Regions from separate parts of the Sphingomonas sp. CFBP 13706 genome, predicted to be linked through region 2. Evidence: riboswitches for the same ligand, from Rfam matches in the RefSeq annotation. Region 2 holds a riboswitch; the other holds the start of a gene.

Region 1 (3,597 bases), on a different contig from region 2:
GCGTATCCGGATGCCGCCGGTTTCGATCATTTTGCGGGGGCGATAGGCTAGAGTCAGTGCAAACAGGTGGAGCACCGGCCGGGCGTCGTCGACCGAGGATCTGAATGGCAACGGCGTTCGATCCGGTCCCGTTGCTGTGATAATTCCGCTACGGGTCGTCGCGATTCCGACCCTGGCGGTGCGCTCGGTTTGGCTCTGACGGTCATGACCGTTATGGAGGGGGCCAATCCGATGGGCCGGGAGGTTTTTCCCCGGTTCATGTGGAGGGGAGCATTGGGGACATGGCTGATCACGGCCAGCCGCCATCAGCCACATCATGAACGATACAGGTGCAATTATGAGCTCACTTTCCGGTTCTGGGATCGGCTCTGCGGCACCGACCGGGAGCACGGCGATGCGGGCAGATCGCATGCCAAGGCTGCCGCGCGTGCTGGCGGCGGCAGCGGTCTGGGCCGTTCTGGCGGCGGCGAGCCCGGTCACGCGGCTTGACGTCGAGGTCGACAATCTTCGCTCGGCCAAAGGCTTGATCCGTATCTGTCTGACCGCCGACCCCGACAATTTCCCCGCTTGTGTCGACGATGCCAAGGCACTGACCCGGACCCTGCCCGCCGCGGTCCGGACGACGAGCTTTCCGGGCCTGCCGCAGCGCGGCTATGCGCTGGCGATCATCCATGACGAGAACAGCAACTCCAAGCTCGACACGATCGCGGGCATCCCGCGCGAGGGCTATGGCTTCTCGAACAACGCCGCGGTACGCTTCGGACCGCCTCGCTTTTCCGCGGCACGGTTCATGCTCGCCGGTGATGCTGAAATGCAACAGGTCAGGATGCGTTACATCTTCTGACGGATTGCAACGGACCGAATGGGGTTGCCCCGCGTTGCGCGGTGGAACCTTTTTGTCCGGAGCCCGTCCTTGCGCGCATTCTCACTCGTTCTGACTGCCGCAACCGCGGCAGTCGCCCTCGCCACGCCGGCACTTGCGCAGACGGATCCCAATCCGACCCCGCCAATCACCGATCCCGCCGACAACAACCGCATCACGCTCGGTCTCGGCGTCGCGTCGCTTCCCGATTACGAGGGTGCGGACAGCAACAGCTTCACCCCCGGCGCGGTCGCGATCGGTACGGTCCGCGGGCATGACTTCTTCACGCGCGGTACGCAGCTCTACGTGAACCTGATCCCCAATACCGGATCGGTCGGTATCAACTACGAAGTCGGTGTCATCGCCGCGGTGCGTACCGATCGCACGGGCCGGGTCGACAACCGTCAGGTCCGCGCGCTCGGCAAGATCGACACGGCCTATGAAGTCGGCGGCTTTGTCGGCGTCGGCAAGACCGGCGTCATCACCAGCGATTACGACACGCTGACCGCGCGCGTCGCCTATATCCACGACGTGTCGGGCACGCACGACAGCTATGTCATCACCCCGCAGGTCAACTACACCACGCCGCTGTCGGTCCGGACCCTGGTCGCCTTCGGCCTGTCGGCGGATTATGCGGGCAAGGGCTTTAGCCGGACCTATGCGGCGGTCACGCCGATCGGCACGATCAACAGCGGTCTGCGCACCTATGACATCAACGACAGCGGTTTCCGCCGGGTCAACGTCTCCGCCTTCGCGTTGCAGAGCCTGTCGGGCGATCTGCGCCGTGGGTTCGGCGTCGGCGCGGGCGTGCTCTACGGCCGCATGCTCGGCAAGTACAAGGACAGCCCGATCGTCGCGGACGTCGGCGATGCCGACCAGTGGCTCGGCGCGGTGGGCCTGACCTACACCTTCTGATCGCAACCCGCCGATCGACCCGAAACCCCGTGCGGCCCGACCGCGCGGGGTTTTTCGTTTGCGCCCCCGTCCGTTGCGCCTATGCTCGCCCTACCCCGGGGGAGCGCCGATCCGCGCTTGAGAGGAAGGCAGGAGCCTTCGACCCGCTGAACCTGATCCGGTTGATACCGGCGGAGGGAGGGAGCGGTCGCCACAGAACCGCATGCCTTGCTCCGAGACCTTTAGGAGCAAGCGCATGGCCGATTACGATCCCCGCATCCCGACCGCCGATATCGGCGTCACCACCGGCCCGATACGCGGCTCGCGGAAGGTTCATGTCGCGGTGCCCTCCAGCCCCGACGTCCGCGTCGCGATGCGCGAGATCGTGCTCGACCCGAGCTGTTCCGAGCCGCCCTTGCGGGTCTACGACACCAGCGGTCCGTACACCGACCCCAGGGCGACGATCGACATCAACGCCGGCCTGCCGCAACTCCGCCGCCAGTGGATCGAGGCGCGCGGCGACGTCGAAAGCTACGACGCGCGCGCGGTCCGGCCCGAGGACAATGGCCAGCTCGGCCCCGACCGCTCGGGCGGCGTGCCGCAATTCCCCGGCAGCATCGCACGCCCGTTGCGCGCCAGGGCCGGCGCCAATGTCAGCCAGATGCACTATGCCCGCCGCGGCATCATCACGCCCGAGATGGAATATGTCGCGACCCGCGAGAATCTCGGCCGCGCGATGCTGAAAGAGTATAAGCGCGACGGCGAGAGCTTCGGTGCGTCGATCCCCGACTTCGTCACCCCCGAATTCGTCCGCGACGAGGTCGCGCGCGGCCGCGCGATCATCCCCAACAACGTCAACCACCCCGAATCCGAGCCGATGGCGATCGGCCGCAACTTCCTGGTCAAGATCAACGCCAATATCGGCAACTCCGCGGTCGCGTCGAACGTCGCCGCCGAGGTCGACAAGCTCGTCTGGTCGATCCGCTGGGGCGCGGACACGGTGATGGACCTGAGCACCGGCCGCAACATCCACGACACGCGCGAATGGATCCTGCGCAACAGCCCCGTGCCGATCGGCACCGTGCCGATCTATCAGGCGCTCGAAAAGGTCGGCGGCGTCGCCGAGGAGCTGACCTGGGAGATCTTCCGCGACACGCTGATCGAACAGGCGGAGCAGGGCGTGGATTACTTCACGATCCACGCCGGCGTGCGCCTCGCCTATATCCCGATGACCGCCAAGCGGGTCACCGGCATCGTCTCGCGCGGCGGCTCGATCATGGCGAAATGGTGCCTCAGCCACCACAAGGAGAGCTTCCTCTACGAGCGCTTCGACGAGATCACCGAGATCATGAAGGCGTATGACATCGCCTATTCGCTCGGCGACGGGCTGCGCCCCGGCAGCATCGCCGACGCGAACGACGAGGCGCAATTCAGCGAGCTCTACACGCTCGGCGAACTGACCCACCGCGCATGGAAGAGCGACGTTCAGGTGATGATCGAGGGCCCCGGCCATGTGCCGATGCACAAGATCAAGGAAAACATGGAAAAGCAGCTCGAGGTTTGCGGCGAGGCGCCCTTCTATACCTTGGGGCCGCTCACCACCGACATCGCGCCGGGTTATGACCATATCACCAGCGGCATCGGCGCGGCGCAGATCGGCTGGTACGGCACCGCGATGCTTTGCTACGTCACGCCCAAGGAGCATCTGGGCTTGCCCGACCGCGACGACGTGAAGGTCGGCGTCGTCACCTACAAGCTCGCCGCACACGCCGCCGACCTCGCCAAGGGCCACCCCGCCGCACAGATGCGCGACGATGCGTTAAGCCGCGCGCGCTTCGAAT
Region 2 (3,597 bases):
TAATAGGTCGGCGCAGATCCCGCGATCAGCGTCCCGCCGCGCCCGATCACGTCGCGCGCATTGGTCGAGACCGACTGCACCCCCGCCAGCACGCGCGGATCGGTCACGTTGATCGCGTTCAGCCGCAGGTCGGTCCGCTTGCCGTCGAGCATCGACGCCAGATGCACGCCGACCGACAGGTCGAGCGTCGCATAGCCCTTGATGCTCTCGTCATTGACGAAGGTCGCATATTGCCGCCCGACATATTTCACCGCGACACTGCCGAACAGCCGTCCGTCGTCATAGGTCCCGCCGCCACCGACCTGGACGGTCGGGCTGGAGACCGCATGCCGGCCGCGGGTCGGCAGATAGTCGTCGCCGACCGGCAGGTCGTCGCTGATCCGTGCGCGCAGATATTCGCCCGAGACATAGACGCTGACACCGCGCGCCGGGCGATAGTCGATCTCGGCATCGATCCCGTAGGAGCTCTGCCCCCCGGCATTCAGCGTCGAATTGACCAGCGCGCCACCATTGTTGATGACCGTCGCCAGCTGGCGGTTCCGGAAATCATAATGGAACCCCGTCACCGATGCGGACAGCGCTGTACCGATATAGCGATAGCCCAGCTCCTGCGAGACCGCATATTCGTTCTTGAGCGCGGTCGTCCCCGCGCTGACCAGCGCACCGCCCGCATAGCTGTCGTAGAGCGTGAACTCGTTCGGCGTGCGGAAGTTCGTCGTGATGTTGGCGAACAGCTGCTGCCGGTCGTCGATCTCGTAATGCACCGCCGCCCGCGGCAGCGCGGCGAAGCTGTCGAGGCGGACGCGGTCCTGCGGCCCGGGCAGGTAGTTGCGCCCGCTGCGCAGCACGTTGACGCCCTTGAACCCGATATCGACCGCAAGACGCGGGGTCAGCGTGACATGGTCGGCCAGGAACGCCGCCTTGGTCACCGTCACGGTCCGCTGGTTCTCATAGGCGAGCAACCGGCCGTCCGCGGTCCGGATCGCCTTTGCGCGATACCCCCAGCGATCGGCCGGTTCGCCGTCGGCGCCGACCGCGGTGTAGGACTGGACGACGCGGTCGGTGCCGTGATCGAACCACAGCCCCGCGGTCAGCCGGTGGATGCCGCGCTCGATTGTCAGCGTGTTGACCGTCCCGGCGCGGCGCTGGTCGCCGGTATAATTGCCCAGCACCGTCGCGACCCCGTCGACCGCACCCGGCAGCGCGATCGGATCGGCGAGCGGCTCGATGCCGAGGAAATTGCCGGTCGTGCCGAGCTGCGTCCCATAGGGCGAATTGCCGTAGCCGAACTGCAGATAGCTGGTGCTGTCGAGCGTTACCCCTGCGCCCAGCGCCAGATGCACCGGCGCCGACGCATAGAGGTTGCGGAACGGCGCACGGTACAGCCGCCAGTAATTGGTGTTGCCCGCGCTGTACCGCGCATCGAAGTTGAAATCGCGTCCCTGCGCGCGCCATTCGGCGAGCGTCGGGCTGCGATAGGTCGACGAGTTCGCGTCGTTGAACGACAGCGCCAGGCTCGCGCGGTTGCCGTTGCCCCATTCGCCGAGCAGCTTGGCATCGACATGTTGGCGCGTGTCATGGCCGGCACCGCGCCAGTTGTTCGCGCGCGTGTTCGAATAAGAGACGAAGGCCCGCAGCCCCGTCTGGCCGATCCGTCCGCTATCGAGCCGGACGAAGCCGCGCCGCGCCGCATAGGATCCGATCGACAGGTCGACGAGCCCGCGCGGCGCCGCACTCGGATCGTCGAGCCAGAGCGACAGCGACCCGCCCGCACCGCCCAGGGTCGGCGACGCGATATCGACCGCGCCCTGCGCCAGCGCGATCCGCTGGAGATTCTCGGTATCAGCGAACTGCGAGGGATAGGCGTAATAATAGCCAATGTCGTTCTGCGGCGCGCCCTCCATCGTCACGCCGATCTCGTCCTGCCCCAGCCCGCGCAACGTCAGGCTCGAACTGGTCGACAGACCGTAAGGATCACTCGACGCGACGGTCGCGCCGGGCAGGAGATTGACCAGCTGGAACGCGTTGAGCGTCGGCGCCTGCTTGGTGATGAACGCCGCGGCGATCGCGCTCTCGGACTTGGGCACCGTCTGGTCGGGGAGCAGCCCCTCGGGATCGAGAAGGCCGACCACGCGGATATCGACCGGGTCGGCGCCGTCCCGCGAATCCGCCTGCGTCTGCGCGCTGGCGGGGGCGAAGGCCACCACAGCAGCAAGTGCCACTGCCAGCGCAGTACATGCAACACGGGGCGGCCGGCCCGTCATCAGGTCAAATCGAAGGATCATCACGGTCTTGCGTCCACTCCACACGGAGGGACGACGGACGCGCCGCCAGCCCTCCCTACGCCGGTATCAACCGGATCAGGTTCAGCGGGTCATGGGCTGCAGCCCACCTCTCAGCCGCGCGTCAGCGGCCCCCCGGGGAGCGCGCCGTCTAGGCGGTTCGGTCTTCCGGGGATAGCGTTATTGCCCGTTCGCCCTTCCGCAGCGCCTTCCCGGCACACGCGCGGCAGAATTATATGACAATCCACGCCACCCAGACGCTTGCAGTGGGTGACAGCCGGACCGGTTTGCGCCACACAGGCTTTATGGAGCGTGTGCTGACCGACGTCGTTGCCCTAGAGAATCGGGATCTGGGACGGAACCTTACGCATGGCATGCTCGACCTGCTCGGCAAGGCCATCGTGACCGGCCAATATACGGATCGGCCCTTCCCCACCGAGGCGGAGATCGCGGTGGCGCATGGCGTCAGCCGATCGGTCACCCGTGAGGCGGTCAAGATGCTGACCGCCAAGGGACTGGTCAGCGCGCGCCCGCGACAGGGCACGATCGTCCAGCCAGCGAGCAGCTGGAACCTGTTCGACACCGATGTGCTGCGCTGGCTGCTGGACCGCAAATTTTCGGTCGAGCTGCTGCAGCAGTTCAACCAGTTGCGGATCGGGATCGAGCCTGAAGCGGCAGCGCTGGCGGCGCTGTATCACACCGAGCAGGACATGGTCGCGATCGAGGCGGGGCTGGCGCGGATGGCCGCTGCTGAGCGCAGCTATGACGATCCGCTCGACGCGGACATCGCGTTCCACGTCGCCGTCCTGCGCGCGTCGCGCAACCCCTTCTACGCACAGTTCCAGTCAGTGGTTGAAACCGCGCTTCGCACCTCGATCCGCTTCACCAACCGGATCAAGGGGCGCAGCGCGAACATCGCCGACCATGCCGCGGTCGCCGTCGCGATCGCCGCGCGCGATGCCGATGGTGCGCGCGACGCGATGCGACGCCTGATCGGCGACGTTCTCAGCCTGATCGCCGAGGCCTGACACCCGAATCGTCGCGACCCGGTGTACGATCAAGGGACAGCACCGTGCGACGCCGTCACTCGACCTGATCGCGCTTTTCACTTATCGAGACGCGGTGCCCTTGGGCCCGGTGCCGCGAGTCGAGATTTGACAAGCGCCGGAATAGCTCGAAGGACAAATGCGACCGCGCATCATGCGGGTAGCAATTGAAAACATGACGGGAAACAATGCGAAGGGCTCGAGACGAGCGAACTGCACGGATCGGCAAGGTCGCGCTCGCGGCGGCGATGACTGGCGGTTTGGTGAGC

Evidence for each region. Region 2 has a riboswitch for thiamine pyrophosphate ahead of IFS44_RS11645 (TonB-dependent receptor). Riboswitches for the same ligand answer to the same signal wherever they lie in the genome.
Region 1: it holds a riboswitch for thiamine pyrophosphate, as region 2 does, so the genes downstream of both, thiC (phosphomethylpyrimidine synthase ThiC) here and IFS44_RS11645 (TonB-dependent receptor) in region 2, are expected to answer to the same signal.

The regions. Positions count from the first base shown of each region.
Region 1 covers NZ_JACYVM010000003.1:199,843-203,439, reverse strand. The annotation lists gene IFS44_RS07550 (sterol desaturase family protein) at 205-489, shown strand; gene IFS44_RS07545 (DUF2141 domain-containing protein) at 395-844, shown strand; gene IFS44_RS07540 (MipA/OmpV family protein) at 914-1,777, shown strand; TPP riboswitch at 1,866-1,973, shown strand; gene thiC (phosphomethylpyrimidine synthase ThiC) at 2,013-3,597, shown strand, end outside.
Region 2 covers NZ_JACYVM010000005.1:205,728-209,324, forward strand. The annotation lists gene IFS44_RS11645 (TonB-dependent receptor) at 1-2,264, opposite strand, end outside; TPP riboswitch at 2,335-2,423, opposite strand; gene IFS44_RS11650 (FadR/GntR family transcriptional regulator) at 2,588-3,310, shown strand; gene IFS44_RS11655 (outer membrane beta-barrel protein) at 3,517-3,597, shown strand, end outside.